Regions from separate parts of the Priestia sp. RMT2NF4 genome, predicted to be linked through region 1. Evidence: a T-box and tRNA genes for the amino acid it is inferred to sense, from the RefSeq annotation. Region 1 holds a T-box; the other holds one or more tRNA genes.
What was found. A T-box is a leader RNA that pairs with one kind of tRNA and senses whether it is charged. The one in region 1 lies ahead of pheS (phenylalanine--tRNA ligase subunit alpha), so its partner is inferred to be a tRNA-Phe.
Positions count from the first base shown of each region.

Region 2: it has a tRNA-Phe gene. The T-box ahead of pheS (phenylalanine--tRNA ligase subunit alpha) is inferred to sense a tRNA for this amino acid. The anticodon was not compared.

Region 1 is NZ_JBLQZO010000004.1:156,220-166,163, reverse strand. Features, by position in the region: gene polX (DNA polymerase/3'-5' exonuclease PolX) at 1-589, opposite strand, end outside; gene ACMX9J_RS18390 (CvpA family protein) at 787-1,344, opposite strand; gene zapA (cell division protein ZapA) at 1,341-1,601, opposite strand; gene rnhC (ribonuclease HIII) at 1,745-2,659, shown strand; gene pheT (phenylalanine--tRNA ligase subunit beta) at 2,693-5,107, opposite strand; gene pheS (phenylalanine--tRNA ligase subunit alpha) at 5,121-6,155, opposite strand; T-box leader at 6,210-6,445, opposite strand; gene ACMX9J_RS18365 (TrmH family RNA methyltransferase) at 6,494-7,258, opposite strand; gene sspI (small acid-soluble spore protein SspI) at 7,399-7,605, shown strand; gene ACMX9J_RS18355 (M42 family metallopeptidase) at 7,662-8,747, opposite strand; gene ACMX9J_RS18350 (dUTP diphosphatase) at 8,825-9,313, opposite strand; gene ACMX9J_RS18345 (hypothetical protein) at 9,446-9,823, shown strand; gene ACMX9J_RS18340 (DUF1294 domain-containing protein) at 9,842-9,944, opposite strand, start outside.
Region 2 is NZ_JBLQZO010000005.1:26,036-35,979, reverse strand. Features, by position in the region: gene ACMX9J_RS19665 (YycH family regulatory protein) at 1-1,367, opposite strand, end outside; gene ACMX9J_RS19670 (two-component system regulatory protein YycI) at 1-13, opposite strand, end outside; gene walK (cell wall metabolism sensor histidine kinase WalK) at 1,358-3,265, opposite strand; gene yycF (response regulator YycF) at 3,272-3,979, opposite strand; tRNA gene ACMX9J_RS19650 (tRNA-Phe) at 4,242-4,314, opposite strand; tRNA gene ACMX9J_RS19645 (tRNA-Asp) at 4,319-4,394, opposite strand; tRNA gene ACMX9J_RS19640 (tRNA-Glu) at 4,430-4,501, opposite strand; tRNA gene ACMX9J_RS19635 (tRNA-Lys) at 4,517-4,589, opposite strand; gene ACMX9J_RS19630 (adenylosuccinate synthase) at 4,758-6,044, opposite strand; gene dnaB (replicative DNA helicase) at 6,232-7,596, opposite strand; gene rplI (50S ribosomal protein L9) at 7,713-8,162, opposite strand; gene ACMX9J_RS19615 (DHH family phosphoesterase) at 8,159-9,944, opposite strand, start outside.

The DNA of each region.
Region 1 (9,944 bases):
TAAAATCAAGATCTTTTACAGTTTCTCTCATGCGGCGAATGCTCCCTGCTTGAGAAAAACGCTCAATGCTATGCATATGTTTAAGGACTTCTAAAATTTCTTCCGCTATTGGAAGCATAAAAGCAAGAGGCAAACGATCAGGACGTTTCCCAAACTCTTCAATAGCAGCGATAATTTTCTCTTCCGTCTTTTTACCAAAACCGCTTAGTCCCTGCACTCGATTTTCCATACAGGCCTGATGCAGTGATTCCATGTCTTTAATATCTAGCTCTTTATATAATTTAGCGATTTTTTTACCTCCAAGCCCCGGCAGCTTAAGCAGAGGAATAAGTCCTTCAGGAACTTCTTGCTTTAGTTCTTCTAGTACGCTTGACTCATTTGTTTCCATATACTCTGTAATAACTGCAGCCGTTCCTTTACCAATCCCTTGGAGCTTGGTAAAATCCTCAATCTCTGTCAGCGTTCTCTCGTCCGTTTCTAGCGCTGCAGCTGCTTTTCGAAAAGCAGAAATTTTAAAAGGGTTATCTCCTTTTAATTCCATATATGTAGCAATTGTTTCTAACAATTTAATAATATCCTTTTTATTCATCTCTTTTCACCAGCCTATTATCATAATAACGAAACTTTCAAAACATGATGAGTGACATATGTACTCTCTCAAATTTTTATCTAGACATACTTTTATCTCCGTGAAAACCGCAGAACAGACTGCGATAAAAAAAGAGGGTATCTCAAAAGTATTATGACACTTTCGACACACCCTCTCAACAAGCTATTGTAATTTCATTACATTACACCATACTGAGTCCACAAATCTTGAATGGCAGACGATAAGTATGGAGTATTTTGTACGATATTGATTGCAATTGAAGACTGTTGAATTGGCGTTTGAATTTCACTTACAGGAATCACGGCTCCAATGTATAACAAAATAAAAACGATGATATACACTTCAACGAATCCAAGTGCACCTCCGCCCCATTTATTTAACTGGCGCAGAATTGGCAGTTCGGTTAAAGCCGTTAAAACAGAGCCTGCAAGGCGAAGTACAATGTGAGTAGCAAAAAATAAAATCGCAAATGCAATCATTCGATAAAAAGCGTCTTCTATCGTTCCAGAATCAAATACAAACGATGCGACACTTTGCTGCTGAATATTGTCTGGAAACGGAATCAACAAGCGAAGTCGGCTTGCCAAATCTCCACTAAACATATAAGCGACGATAAACGAAACCGCAAAACTGACAATATGAATGAGCTGCAAAATAAATCCCCTTTTAAGACCTGTTACAAAGCCTAAAAGAAGCAATATAATTAAAATGATATTAAGCATTGACTCAGTCATTCCTCTTTTCCATAAAGTTTTTGTTCAAGTCTCTCATAGTCTTCTTTCAGTTTTATATATTCGTGTACAGCATTCACAGCTGTTAATACTGCTAATTTATTGATATCTAAAGAAGGGTTTTTAGTACTGATTTCACGCATTTTTTCATCCACTATAGAGGCGACAAGTCGAATATGGCTTGTACTTTCGCTACCGACGATGCTGTACTGCTGACCAAAGATGTCAACTGTCGCACGTGTTTTATCTTGTCTTGACACGAGAAAATCCTCCGTTCCACGAAAAATCCTAATCCCTATCATACCACGAAGAAGACTTCAATGGAAACATATCTATATTTAAGCTATCATAAGGGATAGTGCTTATAAAGTAAACTAAAATACCCCGAAAGGAGTGAAGCATTATGTCACATGCTGTTATTAAGGTATCAGCTGATCAGATAGCTAAAATGAAGCTTCATTACACATCCTATTTGCAGCCTAAATTGCCGCAGGGAAGTATTTTTTCGGCTAAAACTCCCGGCTGTTCTATCACTGCATACCGCTCTGGAAAAGTACTTTTTCAAGGAAAAGAAGCTGAAACAGAAGCAGCTAAGTGGGGAGGTCCTTTAGATGCTGCTAAAAAGGCTCCCGTCTCACACCTCCCATCAAACTTCAGTTCACTATCGGTCATTGGTTCTGATGAAGTAGGAACGGGAGATTATTTTGGTCCCATGACCGTAGTTGCTGCCTATGTTCAAAAAGAGCAGCTTCCTTTGTTAAGAAAATTAGGAGTACGAGATTCAAAAGAGTTAACGGATGCTAAAATCATTGAAATTGCCAAGCAGCTTGTTTCGTTTATTCCTTACAGTTTGCTTGTCTTACATAACGAAAAGTATAATGCATTTCAAGAAAAAGGCATGTCACAAGGTAAAATGAAAGCTCTGTTGCACAACAAAGCTTTATCCAACGTGTTAAAAAAATTGGATTCTGAAAAACCTGATGCGATTTTAATTGACCAGTTTGTTGAAAAAAACACCTATTATAAACACATCGTAAAGGAAAAAGAGATTATCAAAGAAAATGTCTTTTTCAGTACAAAAGGAGAAAGCGTTCATTTATCTGTAGCCGCTGCTTCCATTATTGCCAGATACGCATTTTTAAAACAAATGGATTTACTAACGGAAAAGACGGGGATGGTCATTCCTCGCGGAGCTGGAGCACAAGTTGATATAGCCGCTGCTAAAATTATTAAAAAACATGGCGTCAATGCGCTGAACTCTTTAGCTAAAATCCATTTTGCTAATACAGAAAAAGCTTTAAAATTAGCTAAAAAATAAGAGATGTGGAAATCCACATCTCTTTTTTTATTCTTATGAACGAAGCGTTGCACCAAATTCTTTTTCAACAGCTTCTAAAACTGCACCATGTGCTTTTGCTACTTCTTCATCTGTTAATGTACGTTCAGGATCTAAGTAACGTAAAGAGAAAGCTACAGATTTCTTGCCTTCTTCCATACGCTCGCCTTCATATAGATCAAATACTGTCACGTCTTTTAAAAGTTCTCCGCCCGTCGTATAGATGACGCGCTGAACTTCTCCTGCAAGAACGTTTTTATCTACAACAAGTGCAATATCACGTGTAATAGATGGGAATCTTGGAATAGCTGAATAACGAACTTCTTCGACATCTGCAGCTAATAGCTCTTGAAGGTGTAATTCAAACACGTATGTTTCACGAAGGCCATACTGTTTCTGAGCAACAGGATGAACTTGACCCACGTATCCAATTTCTTTTTCATCTAACCATACAGCCGCTGTACGTCCAGGGTGCATACCGTCTTTTTTAACGGGAGCATATGAGATTCGTTTCTCTAAACCAAGCTGTGCAAATAACCCTTCTAGTACACCTTTAATCACATAGAAATCAACGACTTTCTTTTCACCTTGCCAGCCGTGAGCATGCCATAGACCCGTGATTGCACCAGCTACGCGCTCCTGCTCATCCGGTAATTCCCCTTCACCTTTAGATAAGAACACTGAGCCTGTTTCGTATAGCGCAATAGAATCCGATTGACGAGCATTATTGTGCTTCACTGCTTCAAGTAAATGAGGCACTAAGCTTTGACGAAGGATGCTGCGATCTTCACTCATCGGCATTGCTAAACCAATCGTACTTGTTGCATTGAGTGCAAACTGAGTAGCTTTTTCAGCGCTCGTTAACGAATAGGTTGTTGTTTGCGCTAGCCCTGCTCCCTCTAAGAAACGGCGAACTTTACGGCGTCCAAGCTGATACTCTGTTAATTTTCCTGGAGTTGCCACTGTTACAGGAAGCGTTGTAGGAAGGTTGTCATAGCCATACATGCGCGCTACTTCCTCCACGATATCTTCTTCAATTGTAATATCGCCTCGACGAGTCGGTACCGTTACAACGATGGTTTCATCTTCGACTTTGCTTTCAAATTGAAGACGGTTCATAATATCTTGTACTTCTTCCATCGACAGTTCTGTACCAAGCACATTGTTAATACGTCCAAGTGACACAGCTACAACAGCAGGTTCCACAGTTAGTGTATCTACTTCTACAGTACCGCTTACCACTTCACCTGAAGCGTATTCAGCCATTAATTCTGCTGCGCGGTCAGCAGCTACACGCGTACGGTTAGGATCAATTCCTTTTTCAAAACGAACACTTGCCTCACTGCGAAGACCGTGGTCTTTGGAAGCTTGACGAACTGTTAAACCTTTGAAGTAAGCTGATTCAATAAGAACATTTACCGTATCGTCTTTTACTTCAGAGTTTGCTCCCCCCATTACACCTGCAAGGGCTACCGGTTCACTGCCGTTTGTAATAACAAGCTGATTGCCTTTTAATACGCGCTCTTGATCGTCAAGCGTTACAAACTTCTCGCCTTCTGACGCGTGACGTACAACAATTTCTTTTGAACCAAGACGATCATAGTCAAAAGCATGCAGCGGCTGGCCGTATTCAAGCAAAATATAGTTGGTAATATCAACAACGTTGTTATGAGGTCGAATACCAGCTGCCATTAAACGCGTTTGCATCCATAATGGTGACGGAGCAATTTTTACGTTTTTCACAACGCGCGCTACGTAAAGGGGATTGTCTTCTTTTGCCTCTACTTTAACGGAAATATAATCAGCTGCTTGCTCATCAGACGTTTGCACGTTTACTGACGGATACTTCACTTCACGACGTAAAATAGCAGCCACCTCATGTGCTACACCTAACATACTTAAGCAGTCTGAACGATTTGGTGTTAGCCCTAGTTCTAATACTTCATCGTTTAAGTTTAATGCATCTAGCGCATCCGCTCCTACTTCAGCATCACTTGGGAAGACGAAGATGCCTTCTTGATAATCTTTTGCCACAAGCTTGCTTTCAATGCCAAGCTCTTGAAGAGAACAAATCATACCGTTCGATTCTTCACCGCGAAGCTTAGCACGCTTGATTTTAAAGTTACCTGGAAGTACAGCTCCCACTTTTGCAACCGCTACTTTTTGACCTTGTGCCACGTTAGGTGCTCCGCACACGATTTGAACGATTTCTCCTCCGCCAAGATCTACTTGACAGCGGCTTAATTTATCCGCATTTGGATGCTGTTCACGTTCTACAACGTGACCAATTACCACTCCGCTGATGCCTTTATTTAAGTTTTCTACACCTTCAACTTCAATTCCACTTTTTGTGATTTTATCAGCTAACTCTTCTGCCGTTACGCCTGATAAGTCAACATACTCTTGTAACCAACGATAAGATACAAACATCGTAGTCCCTCCTTTATACTTGTTTAAATTGATCTAAGAAACGAACATCATTTGTATAGAAATGACGAATATCATCCACGCCGTGTTTTAACATAGCAATACGCTCTACACCGATTCCAAAAGCAAAACCACGATATTTAGTTGAATCGTATCCAGCCATTTCAAGAACATTTGGATGAACCATACCGGCTCCTAAAATTTCAATCCAGCCTGTTTGTTTACATACATTACAGCCTTTACCTCCACATTTTGCACACGATACGTCTACTTCTACAGACGGCTCAGTGAATGGGAAGAAACTTGGACGAAGACGAATTTCACGGTCTGCACCGAACATCTTTTTCACAAATACTTCAAGCGTGCCTTTTAAATCGCTCATACGAATGTTTTCGTCTACTACAAGACCTTCAATTTGCATAAATTGATGTGAATGCGTAGCATCATCGTCATCGCGGCGGTACACTTTACCTGGGCAAATAATTTTAACAGGTCCTTTGCCTTCATTCTTGTTCATAACACGAGCTTGAACAGTTGATGTATGCGTACGAAGAAGCGTTTCTTCCGTAATATAGAACGTATCTTGCATATCACGTGCTGGGTGACCTTTTGGCAAGTTCAGCGCTTCGAAATTATAGTAGTCCTGCTCTACTTCTGGTCCTTCTGCTACTTCATAGCCCATTCCTAAGAATAAATCTTCTACTTCTTCAACCACGCTTGTGAGCGGGTGATGCGTACCTGCTTTAACCGGGCGTCCCGGCAGCGTTACGTCAATTGTTTCTGAAGCAAGTTTACGCTCTACCTCGGCTGCTTCTAACGCCGTTTGTTTTTCTTCAATTTTAGATGCAATCGCTTCACGTACTTCATTTGCAAGTGCTCCCATTACAGGACGCTCTTCAGCTGAAAGTTTTCCCATACCGCGAAGTACTTCTGTGATAGGGCCTTTCTTTCCTAAATAAGCTACGCGTACGTCGTTTAATTCTTTTAAAGCACTTGCTGCTTCGACTTTTGCAATTGCTTCTTGTTGAAGTTCTTGTAAACGTTCTTTCATCACTTATTCCTCCTTTTAACGTAAAAAATGACAAATAAAAAAACCTCCTCCCAAAAAAGGGACGAGGATTAGTCGCGTTACCACCCTTGTTAACTATATACACAGACGTATACAGTTCACTTCATTCAAGTTAACGGAATCTCCGGAACACCTTTACATCTATGTAAGATGGTCTAAGTGTCAACTCAAGAGGTGAATTCACTTATTACATTTATAAAAATGCTTTCAGTCATGGCATTTTCTCCCTGCATAAACGGACATAAGCTACTGCTCTCTTTCATCGTTTTTTACATATGTAACTATTGTATTATTATAGTGAAAACACGTTCTCGATGCAACTACATTCCGCGTAAATAATAAAGTAAGATTCCAGAAGCGATGGCAACATTTAACGACTCGCTCTTTCCATAGATGGGAATGTACAGATTCTGATCCGTTTGTTCCAACACTTTCTCGCTTACGCCGTTTCCTTCATTTCCCACAATCAGCGCAAATTCGTTTGAAGGTTTTACGTGTGTGTAGACCTTTCCATTTTGTAACGACGTGCCGTAAACTGCTATTCCTCTTTCTTTTAACAATGAAATTATTTCGAGTAAATCGCCTTTTACAATTGGAAGGTGAAAAATAGCTCCTTGCGTTGAACGAACGACTTTTGGGTTGTACACATCCACGCTGCCCTCTCCAATGATAATAGCCTCCACTCCCGCAGCATCAGCGGTTCGGATAATGGTGCCTAGGTTACCTGGATCTTGCACGGCATCTAAAAGCAATACTTTCTGTGCTGTATGAATAATTTCCGCATGCTTTGTTTGAAAACACACGGCAATAATTCCTTGAGGTGTTTCTGTGTCAGATAATAACTTACTAATTGCTTCGTTTACAACGATTATTTCGATACCGTCTATATCCCACTGTGCGGGCACTTCGGTCGATTCGCGTATAATTAGTTCCTTTACACAATCCTTATTTTTGATAGCCTCTTCGACTAAATGAAAGCCTTCTACCATAAAAAGGCCCTGCTTATCACGGTCTTTTTTATTATGCAGTTTTTTCCACGCTTTTACCTGCGGATTTTTAACTGAATCAATTTGTTTCACAAACATAACTCCTTTATCTATACAAAAATAAATAGTTCGATTACATTTTGTTCAATAATCATTAGATAAGTTTCACTTTATTGTACATAGAAATCGCAAAGAAAACAAAAACTATTGGTAACTTTACGATAGCTGAGGTGAAAATGATGGATCTTAATTTACGAAATGCTGTTATTGCAAACGTTTCAGGAAACTCAAAAGAAGAGCTTGAGGCTACAATTTCTGACGCTATTCAAAGCGGTGAAGAAAAAATGCTCCCTGGACTTGGTGTTTTATTTGAAGTGCTTTGGGAAAAGTCTCCGGAATCAGAAAAAGAAGAAATTCTGACAACGCTTGAAAACGGTTTAAAATAAATAACCTTTTCCTATGTACAACAAAAAGCTCATTCCCCTAGGAGAATGAGCTTTTTTCAATTATACGTAATGGCGTTAACCGTATCTCGGTCTAAGCGCTTAATGACTTCCGCAATTAATTTAACTGCGTTTTCATAATCATCACGATGAAGCATTGCTGCATGAGAATGGATATAACGAGTTGCAATTGTAATCGAAAGTGCTGGCACCCCGTTAGCTGAAATATGGATAGAACCCGAGTCCGTACCGCCTCCAGCAATTGCATCAAATTGATACGGAATATTTAATTCATCTGCCACATCTACTACTGTATCTCGAAGTCCTTTATGAGAGACCATGGAAGCATCATATAAAATGATTTGCGGACCCTGCCCCATTTTAGAAGAGGCTTCTTTATCAGAAACACCAGGTGTATCTCCAGCGATACCGACATCAACAGCAAATGCAATATCTGGTTCAATAAAGTTAGCAGATGTTTTTGCACCTCGGAGTCCAACTTCTTCTTGCACCGTTCCTACACCATACACAACATTTTCATGTTTTTCATTTTTTAAAGCTTTTAATACATCGATAGCGATTGCACAACCAATACGGTTATCCCAGGCTTTCGCTAGCAGCATCTTTTCATTGTTCATAACCGTAAATTCGAAATAAGGTACAACCTGATCACCAGGTTTTACTCCCCACTCCGCTACTTCTTCTCTGCTAGAAGCACCAATATCGATGAACATATCTTTAATGTCAACTGGCTTTTTGCGAACTTCTGGAGGCAAGATATGAGGTGGCTTTGAGCCAATAATCCCCGTTACCTCTCCTTTAGATGTCACGATGGTTACGCGTTGAGCAAGCATAACTTGAGACCACCATCCGCCTACCGTTTGAAAACGAATAAAGCCGCGTTCATCAATTTGAGTCACCATAAAACCAACTTCATCCAAGTGACCGGCTACCATAATTTTAGGCCCTTGTTCGTTGCCTACTTTTTTTGCAATCAAACTGCCTAGCCCATCCGTCGTTACTTCATCTGCATAAGGTGCAATATATTTCTTCATAACCTCACGCGGTTCACGCTCATTTCCAGGAATTCCTTTTGCATCTGTTAGTGCTTTAAGCATCGTCAATGTTTCATCTAACTTTGTCATATGGATTACCCCTTTCATATGTATACCTCTATTATAGCTAAAAAGAGGTTGAAGTAAAATTTCCCATCCCTTTATTTCTAGTATCCTTGTTCTTGGCGTTTAAAATTCACTTCATTTTTTGACATGTACGCCTCTTCAATATGTTCAGCAGAAAAACCAAACATATCGCCAAGCGTCATGTAAGATGCAAACATGTTCACATAGTTTTCTTTTGACAGGTCCTGCTCGAAAGCAGAAACTTGTGCAAATACCTGTAAAAATTGTGTTGTTTTTGAACCAGCTGCTTTTACTTTTGGCAGCTCAGTTAAATCATCGTATCCTTTTTCAATACCTAAAGAAAGAATGAAATGTACGCCGTCCACAAATTCTTCTAAAATAACAGCATCTTCAGCCGGAGGTTTAACGCTCCAAAATTTGAAGCAGCGCGTTTCGTTTGCCAGCTCTCCCATTTCAACAAGCAGAGCTAAAAGTTTTCTTGGAACCAAGTCTTCCTTATGAAGCTGATGCTTGTCCTCTATATGCTGATCCAGCTGGCGCTGCATGGTAAATAGCTGTTGTAAATTCAATGTAATCACTCCTGTAATTATGTATATCTTCTTCTTTTTAAACCAATAAAGAAATTATATCAAAAATCGTGAAACTTTTTAGAGACTGAAACGTAAAGTAAGAAAACTGTGCCTTGTAAAGGAGGGAGCGTTATGTTTGTTATTGTTATCGTTCGCGTGTTCATTTTCGCGCTTGTTGCTTACACACTATTAAAGCTGGTTCAGCATTTTCGCAGTCCAAAGCGGAAGCTTGTAGCAGCTCAGGAACATCAGCAATTTTTTGTCGTTGACGAAAAAACGAATATCCGCAAAAATTTTCTACTAACGTATAAAGGTATTTTATTTGAAGGAGAAAAATACAGCAATCCCAATGAACCAGAGTCTTTGTCGATTACAATGGTGTTAACAGATCCATCTCGATTGCATGAACTGCAAAAACAAGATTTCAAGCTGCTGGAAAATCACGTACACAACATGTATCCAAATGCTCCTATTCGCTGGAAAAGCCCCGTTCGAGAATTTTTACACTGAGCACAAAATCATTTGTGCTCAGCTGATAACAAAAAAGAAAAGTAAATCAAGAGCGGCAAGAATAGGAAAACCTACTGTAAACGATGTGTGCTTCGTTTTATGACGATAGCAATACATACCA
Region 2 (9,944 bases), on a different contig from region 1:
TATTCCAATCCATCGTTATCGCCTCCTTCGGTCGGCGGTGCAATTCGATACCATTTGCTATTATAATAATAGAACCAAGAAGGAACGAGTTTGACAGAATTAGAATTAAACTCAACCGTCTTTTCGCCGGTTTTCGGCTGCTGTGACACTTCTTCTAGCTGATAGCCTATTGAAATATCTTTTAACAGATTCGGGTCAAAGTTTTGATGTTTTTCAATTAATTGAATCACCTTTTGAGATGACTGCAGCTTTTCTACACTCGAGTCCTGTACTCTTACAAAACGATAAAGAGGACGACGGTAATTTAAAATCTCCGCATTTCCCCATCTTTGATATATTTCAGTCATTCCCTGATTGCTGTACACTGGATAGTTATCTTTATAATAACGATAGCTAATTTCTTTTGTAATGCGATTCCAGCTGTTGAACCTGTAATTAGATTCTGTCCAGCCGCCGTGGTCATTAACGAAGCTAAAGCTGCGATTTATTAAATTATAATCTTCCATTACCTCGGTCGTGGAATTTACAAGATTCACATATTCCATCACATCTGTCTTCGTATTGACATTGATCACTTTTGTACCTTCAGTGTAGACATCTCGGTTTGTAGACGTTTCTTTCCGTGCATAGTCTGGGTTGTTAAAAAGCGCTTCTTTATATTTTTCAATATCTAAATGCCTCATGCTCGTATAGTAGACTTCACTATTCATCGTAATATTATTTTCCGGAAGGAAGATATACCGATTTTTGTTTTCTTTATATACAAGGCTCGGGGCATACGTACGCTTCATTTTATCTTCTAATTCTTTGATATCATCTTTGGCCAAATTCTTGACTGTAACCGAATAAATCTTTTTTTGCTCATAATTCACAAGATACACGCTCACGAAAAAGGAAGGTGTACGCTTAATTTTAATGAGTACACGGTCAAATGTTTGATTAGGCAAAGACGTTTGAGAAAATGAAAAAAGCTGTTGAAATGTTTTCAAAGGTAGTGCGTCTGGATACAGCACTTCAATAGAATTACTTCCATGGACATAATTTAAAAATCCATCAGGAGAAATAGCATCCGAAACGTCCGTCACATTCGAAAATTTCCACTTTTTCATTTCATTTACCCATTTGTTTACATCATCTTCATCGTGAGACATGTAGTGATTATCGTTTCGATGATAGAGAACTTCTGTTGGAAGAATATGATCTTCTATTTTACTTTTTGAACTAACTTCAACTTCTTGCAAATGTTGATTTTTTGAAATGACCTTATAAGAAGGCTGATACGTCCATATATGATACGTCATAATTAAACTGGAAGCGACGAGAACAACTAAGATGGCCGTTTTGATATGTTCATATCTCATTCCCATTCGTCATCATTCTCACTTTCAATCGGAAGAGTAAAGTAAATCGTTGTTCCTTTTCCTTCCTGACTATCTGCCCAAATGCGTCCATCATGTGCTTCAATAATTTCCTTGGCAATAGCAAGCCCTAATCCTGTTCCGCCTAATTTACGCGTTCGTGCTTTATCTACACGATAGAAGCGTTCGAAAATTTTAGCTAAATTTGATTTTGGAATTCCCATACCTTGGTCTTTAATGCTCACAACAATTTCATGCGTATGCTGAGCAATTGAAAATGTAATGGTTCCGCCTTCAGGTGAATATTTTATTGCATTGGAAATAATGTTATCTAATACTTGTGTAATTTTATCTTGATCAATAGCGACATAGATTGCTTCATTTGGCAAGTCGCGCACGAACGAAATACCTTGTTCAATTGTCATTTCAAAGCGATCAATGATGTAATGATAAAACTTCACAAAATTGATTGGGTCACGACTAAATCGGTAGTCTTGGCTATCTAGCTTAGATAATTGAAGCAAGTCGTTAACGAGACGAATCATTCGCTCTGTCTCCGTTTGCGTTACATTTAAAAATGTTGGAGCTAAGTCCTTATCTTGCCAAGCACCGTCTGCAAGCGCATCTAAATAACTGCGCATCGTTGTTAACGGCGTACGCAATTCATGTGAAACATTCGCTACAAATTCTCGGCGATCTTGATCAATTTTCTCCTGCTCTGTAATGTCATGCAAGACAATGATAATCCCGTTGATAAAACCGGTCTCTTTTTGAATAGCGGAAATGGTAGCTCGTAAAATAAAGGGATCCGATTTTGTACTAAAGTCCAAAATTAATGACTCTTGATTGGCAAGCAAGCTTTCAAACGTATGCGTTTCTTCAAGATCTAATAGGGAAACAACTGGATCAGACAAAACCGTTTCACGTGAAACATTTAGCATAGCTGCGGCTGGATCATTAATTAAAATTACTCTTCCCTTTCGATCCGTCGCAATAACGCCGTCCGTCATATGAGCTAATACCGAACTAAGCTTACGGCGCTCCCCTTCTGTCGTTGCCTGTGCTTCTTGAAGCTTTCTTGTTAAGTTGTTGAATGTGAGAGCTAGCTGACCAATTTCATCATACCCGTACACCTTAGCTTTTCTCGTAAAATTCCCTTTGGCCATCTCAAGTGCTTGTTTTCTCATTTCAGACATTGGACGAGTAATGGTCTGAGCTAAAAACACGCCTAAAATAGCTGTGATAAAAAGAGCAATCACCGTACCTGCCTTAAAGATCTGATTGATATTACTCATTTGATCGTAAACAGGCTCCATGGAAGCTGTTAAGTAAATAGCGCCTAAGATTTCTTCGCTAGACTGAACTTTTCCATTTTTATTAGTTGAACTTGATTGACTGGCACCTACTTTATCCTGTAAACGGATAGGCTGTATCATAACTCTGATTCGCTGCCCGCTTTGATCAACAAATACATTATCAGAGTTCGTTCCTGCTAACAACGCATTTGTAATCGCTAAATCATTAGTCTTTTTACCTATGATCTGTTGAGGATTTGAGTTCGATGTAGCAATGATTCTTCTATTTTGGTCAATGACTCTTACTTCAGAAATGTCATTCATATCATTTGAAGCTAAATTGGGTCTTGAAGCAAAATCTCTTAAAATAGTCTTTAAGTCTTCCTCAAGAGTCGGTGAATCATCATCACGATTTTTCACCATTTCTTGTCCAATGTTATACGTCAGCAAGTCTGTCCGCTCTTGAAGAGACGTTCGAAAGTTGTTAACTAATTCTTTTTCTAATTGTCGTGCAAAATAGACCCCAATAATTTGCATCGCAATTAAAATGAGCAGCACATAAATCAATACAAACTTTAAATGAATAGATTGCAGGAGCCTTACTTTCTTCATCTAAAATTACTCCTGCTCTGGGCTGCGTAAATAATAGCCTACTCCACGTCTTGTTACAATCCACATTGGATGGCTTGGATTATCTTCAATTTTTTCACGTAATCTTCGAACTGTTACATCTACCGTACGCACATCACCAAAATAGTCATAACCCCATACAGTTTGAAGCAAGTGTTCACGCGTCATGACTTGTCCAATGTGCTTCGCTAAATAATGCAGCAGCTCAAATTCACGATGAGTCAGTTCAATCGTTTCTCCGCGCTTAGACACAATATAAGCATCTGGATGAATAACAAGTGCTCCAATCGTAATTTCATTCGTTTCACTTTCTTCTGTTGGAACAGCTACCTGCTGATGTCTACGTAAATTAGCTTTTACACGTGCTAATAATTCACGCGTACTGAACGGCTTAGTTACATAATCATCTGCACCTAATTCTAGACCTAAAACCTTGTCAATTTCAGAGTCTTTTGCTGTTAACATGATAATGGGCATATCATATTTTTTGCGCACTTCTCGGCAAACTTCCATTCCATCTTTCTGAGGAAGCATAATATCTAATAAAATCATTTCAGGCTGTACTTCTTCCACTTTTTCAAGTGCTTCTACGCCATCATAAGCACAAAATACTTCGTAACCTTCTTTTTGCAAATTAAACTTTAAAATATCTGCAATCGGCTTTTCGTCATCTACGACTAAAATACGTTTATCCATGATCATCGTTCTCCTTTATTAGTTGAAGCAAAATATAAAAGATAGTATTCATACTGTTTGAATACCGTAGTTTTATTATACTTGATAACCCTTGAAACGTCACAAGTTCATCCTCTACTATACATGAAGATATATGATTTTCAACCATCTCCAAATACAAAAGTAATATATTACCATAAAAGAGATGCAAAGCAAATAACGTTTTCTTTTAAATGTAAATAAAAGAAAAAAGCATGACTTTAAATAAAGTCATGCTTTTTGATGGCTCGGGACGGAATCGAACCGCCGACACAAGGATTTTCAGTCCTTTGCTCTACCAACTGAGCTACCGAGCCAAAATGGCGGTCCCGACGGGAATCGAACCCGCGATCTCCTGCGTGACAGGCAGGCATGTTAACCGCTACACCACGGGACCTCAGTCTATATGCTATGTATTAAAAATATTAAAAATGACCCGTACGGGATTCGAACCCGTGTTACCGCCGTGAAAGGGCGGTGTCTTAACCGCTTGACCAACGGGCCACGTTGTAACAAAAGTGAGCCATGAAGGACTCGAACCTTCGACCCTCTGATTAAAAGTCAGATGCTCTACCAACTGAGCTAATGGCTCATGTTATATCTCTTAGCGACGCTTATTATAATAACATGATATTTCATATAAATGCAATAGTTTTTTTAAAACTTTCTTTTTATTATTGAGCTTTTTTTAAAAGTCTTGTTAAAAAAGCACCAATTATAAATAAAAAAGGTTAGCTCACGAAGAGCTAACTCTTTTTATTTAGCTATATACACCACGTAATACATTTGTTTGTGTACGATCTGGACCTACAGAGAAAATAGATAAAGGAATACCTGTTAATTGAGACACGCGCTCTAAGTAGTGGCGAGCGTTATCAGGTAACTCATCTAATGTTTTCACACCCGTGATATCTTCTGTCCAACCTGGAAGCTCTTCATATACAGGTTCGCATTCTGCAAGTGTTTTTAAGCTAGCAGGGAATTCTTCCATAACTTCCCCTTTATAACGGTAAGCTACACAAATCTTTAATGTCTCAATTCCCGTTAATACATCAATTGAGTTTAAAGATAAGTCTGTGATTCCGCTAACGCGGCGAGCATGACGTACAACTACACTGTCAAACCAACCTACACGGCGAGGACGACCAGTTGTTGTACCATATTCACGTCCTACTTCACGGATTTGATCACCGATTTCGTTTGTTAATTCAGTTGGGAAAGGACCGTCACCAACACGAGTTGTATAGGCTTTTGATACACCTACAACGTGTTTGATTTTAGATGGACCTACACCAGAACCAATTGTTACTCCACCCGCTACTGGGTTTGAAGATGTAACAAATGGATATGTTCCTTGGTCGATATCTAACATAACACCTTGTGCGCCTTCAAATAGTACACGACGTCCTTCGTCTAACGCATCATTTAATACTACTGATGTATCAACAACATATTTTGCAACTTGTTGACCATACTCATAGTACTCATCTAAAATTTCTTCTAATGTAAAGCCTTCTACTTCATACATTTTTTCAAGAAGGCGATTCTTTTCAGCTAAGTTTTGTGTTAATTTTGCTTCAAATACTTCACGGTCTAGTAAATCGGCAATTCGAATACCAACACGTGCTGCTTTATCCATATAAGCTGGTCCAATACCTTTTTTCGTTGTACCAATCTTATTTTCACCTTTACGTTCTTCTTCAACTTCATCTAATTTTAAATGATATGGAAGAATCACATGAGCTCGGTTACTAATACGTAAGTTTTCTGTTGTTACACCGCGATCATGTAAGTATTTTAATTCTTGAACAAGTGCTTTTGGATCAACAACCATACCGTTTCCAATTACACACGTTTTGTCATTATAAAAAATACCTGAAGGAATTAAATGTAACTTATAAGTTTCACCATTAAACTTAATTGTGTGACCTGCATTGTTCCCACCTTGGTAACGTGCAATCACTTCTGCATTTTCTGATAGGAAGTCTGTAATCTTCCCTTTTCCTTCATCTCCCCATTGTGTTCCTACTACAACGACTGAAGACATATCTTAAGCACCTCCGCTTAGTAAGCAACAGCTCACTACGACATAATTTAACCATGGATAAGTGTATCAATTTATCACACTAAAGTCAATTAAATCCGAACGATTTAACAAAAGTTATTACAAATATATCGTATTTTGCGGAACGAATGCGATAACAATAAAATAAAACCTCTCATATTGAGAGGTTTTATGCACCAGGCGGCACTCCTGCGTCATCAAAGCGCCGCTCGAGATTAACGAATTTATTGTATTCTTTTACAAAGGCAAGCTGTACGGTTCCAACTGGACCGTTACGCTGCTTGGCTATAATAATCTCGATAATATTTTGATTTTCTGTGTCTTTTTCATAATAGTCTTCACGATATAAGAAAGCTACGATATCGGCATCCTGCTCAATACTTCCGGATTCACGAATATCAGACATCATCGGTCGCTTATCTTGTCTCTGCTCTACGCCACGGGAAAGCTGTGATAAGGCGATAACAGGAACTTCTAATTCACGGGCTAAAGCTTTTAACGCACGCGAAATTTCAGATACTTCCTGCTGTCGGTTTTCTCCGCTTCGTCCATTACCTTGAATAAGCTGTAAGTAGTCAATTAAAATCATCCCAAGTCCGCCTTCTTGTTTCAAGCGACGACACTTAGAACGAATTTCACCTACTCGAATACCCGGTGTATCATCAATATAAATCCCTGCATTGGACAAAGATCCCATTGCCATCGTGAGCTTTCCCCAGTCATCGGCTGTAAGCGAGCCTGTACGCAGCCTTTGTGCATCAATATTTCCTTCGGCACACAGCATCCTCATAACAAGCTGCTGAGCACCCATCTCTAAACTGAATATTGCTACGTTCTCATCCGTTTTCGTTGCAACGTTTTGCGCAATATTTAAGGCAAAAGCCGTTTTACCTACCGATGGACGGGCCGCTACAATGATTAAATCATTTCGTTGGAACCCTGCTGTCATTCTATCTAAATCACTAAACCCAGTTGGGATACCTGTAATGTCACCTTTTCGATTGTGAAGAACTTCGATATCATCGTACGTTTGTACAAGTACATCTTTGATATTTTGAAACACACCGCTGTTTTTACGCTGTGCTACTTCTAAAATGTTTTTTTCCGCTTCATTTAATAAAACTTCCACTTCGTCTTCCCTTGCATATCCTTCTGAAGCAATATGCGTTGCAGTACGAATTAGACGGCGTAAAATCGACTTTTCTTCTACGATTTTACCGTAATACTCTACGTTTGCAGCCGTTGGAACAGAGTTAGCTAAATCACTTAAATACGATACGCCGCCAACTTCTTCTAAGATTTTTTGATCAGCTAATTCAGACGTTACCGTTACCAAATCAACCGGTTCACCTTGGTCAGAAAGTTTCAGCATACATGTAAAGATTTTCTGGTGCGATGCCCGGTAAAAATCTTCAGGTATCAGCAGTTCAGATGCTAAGGTTAAAGAAGAAGGCTCTAAGAAAATGGCCCCTAATAGCGCTTGCTCTGCTTCAATATTCTGAGGCGGAAGACGATCAGCAAAAAGATCACTCATATTTCTATGCCCCTCTTATATTCTTTCAGTATTTTCTTTCATCATAAATGTTGGCGCGAACAAATACAAGTCCGCGCCAACCCTTTATATTATTTACTTATTTCTCAATCGTACGTTTATTTTTGTTCAGTCACGTGTACCTTTACAGTAGCCGTTACTTCCGGATGTAATTTAACCGGTACATTTGTGTAGCCTAATGCGCGAATGGCATCATTTAATTCAATTTTACGCTTATCTACTTTAATTTTGTGTTTTTTCTTTAATTCTTCAGCAATTTGTTTGCTTGTGATAGAACCGAATAAACGGCCACCTTCACCAGATTTTGCTGTTAATTCAACTGTCAGTTCTTCAAGAGTTGCTTTTAACTCTTTGTTTGCTTGAAGTTCTGCAGCTGCATCTTTTTGCTCTCTATTTTTTTGTGCTTCTAATACTTTCACATTACCGCCCGTAGCTTCAACAGCATAACCATTTTTTAATAAGAAGTTATGTGCATAACCATCTGAAACATTTTTCACTTCACCTTTTTTGCCTTTTCCTTTTACATCTTTTAAGAAAATTACTTTCATGATTTTTTACCTCCATCTAAGTACTCATCAATTGCTTGTTTAAGCCTTTCTTCAGCTTCATCCAAACTAATGTCTTGAAGCTGAGTAGCAGCATTCGTTAAGTGGCCTCCGCCTTGGAGACTTTCCATAATAACTTGTACATTGATATCTCCAAGCGATCTAGCACTAATGCCAATTAGATTATCCCGTCGCTTAGAAATAACAAACGAAGCAACCACTCCGCTGATTGAAAGCAGCGTATCTGCAGCTTGCGCGATTAACACTTGATCATACATTTTGTTCGGTTCAGCGCGTGAAATGGCAATACCTGCTGTATAAATCTCTGCATGTTCAATAAAGCGTGCTCGCTGTACATATTGCGTAATATCTTCTTTTAAAAACTTTTGAACAAGAACCGTATCTGCGCCTTGAGAACGTAAAAAGGACGCTGCATCAAACGTACGAGATCCCGTGCGTAATGTAAAGCTTTTTGTATCGACAATAATACCGGCTAAAAGTGCTGTTGCTTCTAGCATATCAATTTTAAATCGTTTTGGCTGGTATTCAAGAAGCTCAGTAACGAGTTCTGCTGTCGAGGAAGCATATGGCTCCATATAGACAAGAAGAGGGTCTTCGATAAAGTCTTCTCCTCGTCTATGATGATCAATGACCACGACATTTTCAATACGATTTAATAACCTTTCTTCAATAACGAGCGACGGCTTATGCGTATCTACTACTACTAAAAGAGTATCATCACTCACAAGATTTAAGGCTTCTTCAGGCGTAATAAATCGTTCCCACAGGCCTTCTTTCTTTTTAATCTCTTCTAGCATTCGCTGAACACCTGTATCAATATGATCAGGATCTAATACGATAAAACCGTCTTTCTGATTTACTTGCGCTACTTTTAATATCCCAATAGCAGCTCCTACAGCATCCATATCCGGATACTTATGACCCATGATAATCACTTTTCCACTCTCTGTAATGAGCTCTTTTAACGCGTGAGAAATAACTCTGGCACGCACGCGCGTCCGTTTTTCCATTGGATTAGTCTTGCCGCCAAAGAATTTCACTTTTCCATTCGGCTGTTTAATCGCTACTTGATCTCCACCTCGGCCTAAGGCCAAATCCAAGCTAGATTGAGCTAAAGCACCCAGCTCAGGTAAATCAGCAGCACCAGCTCCGATACCAATGCTCAATGTAAGCGGTATATTTTGTTTAGACGTCTCTTCTCGAACTTGGTCTAAGATAGAAAATTTGCTTCGCTCTAAATGAATTAAGATTTGTTCATTCATAATCGCAATAAATTTCTCAGAAGACGTACGTTTAATAAAAATACCGTATTCTTGAGCCCAACTATTTAACATAGAAGTTACTTGGCTATTCAAGTTACTTTTAACTTGATCATCCATTCCTTGCGTTAGTTCATCATAATTATCTAAAAAGATAATGCCTAAACTTGTTCGTTCTTCCTCATACAATTTTTCGATTTCTATTTGCTCTGTAATATCAAAGAAGTACAGTAAGCGCTCGTCTCGTTTAATCACCACTTTGAATTTCCGATCATGCAACGTGACAACTTCTGTTTCCACTTCTTGTTTGATCAGTGGAATAATACTCTCTGCCACATCGTATAATGATCTTCCCACCAGTGTGTCTTCACCCAGACAAGATGCTAGAAAAGGATTGGTCCATTCAATTTGATATTCATCATTAAATAGCATAATCCCAATCGGCATTTCCATTAATGCCTCTTCGCCTACTTTTTTCAACCGATGAGACAGCATTGAAATATAG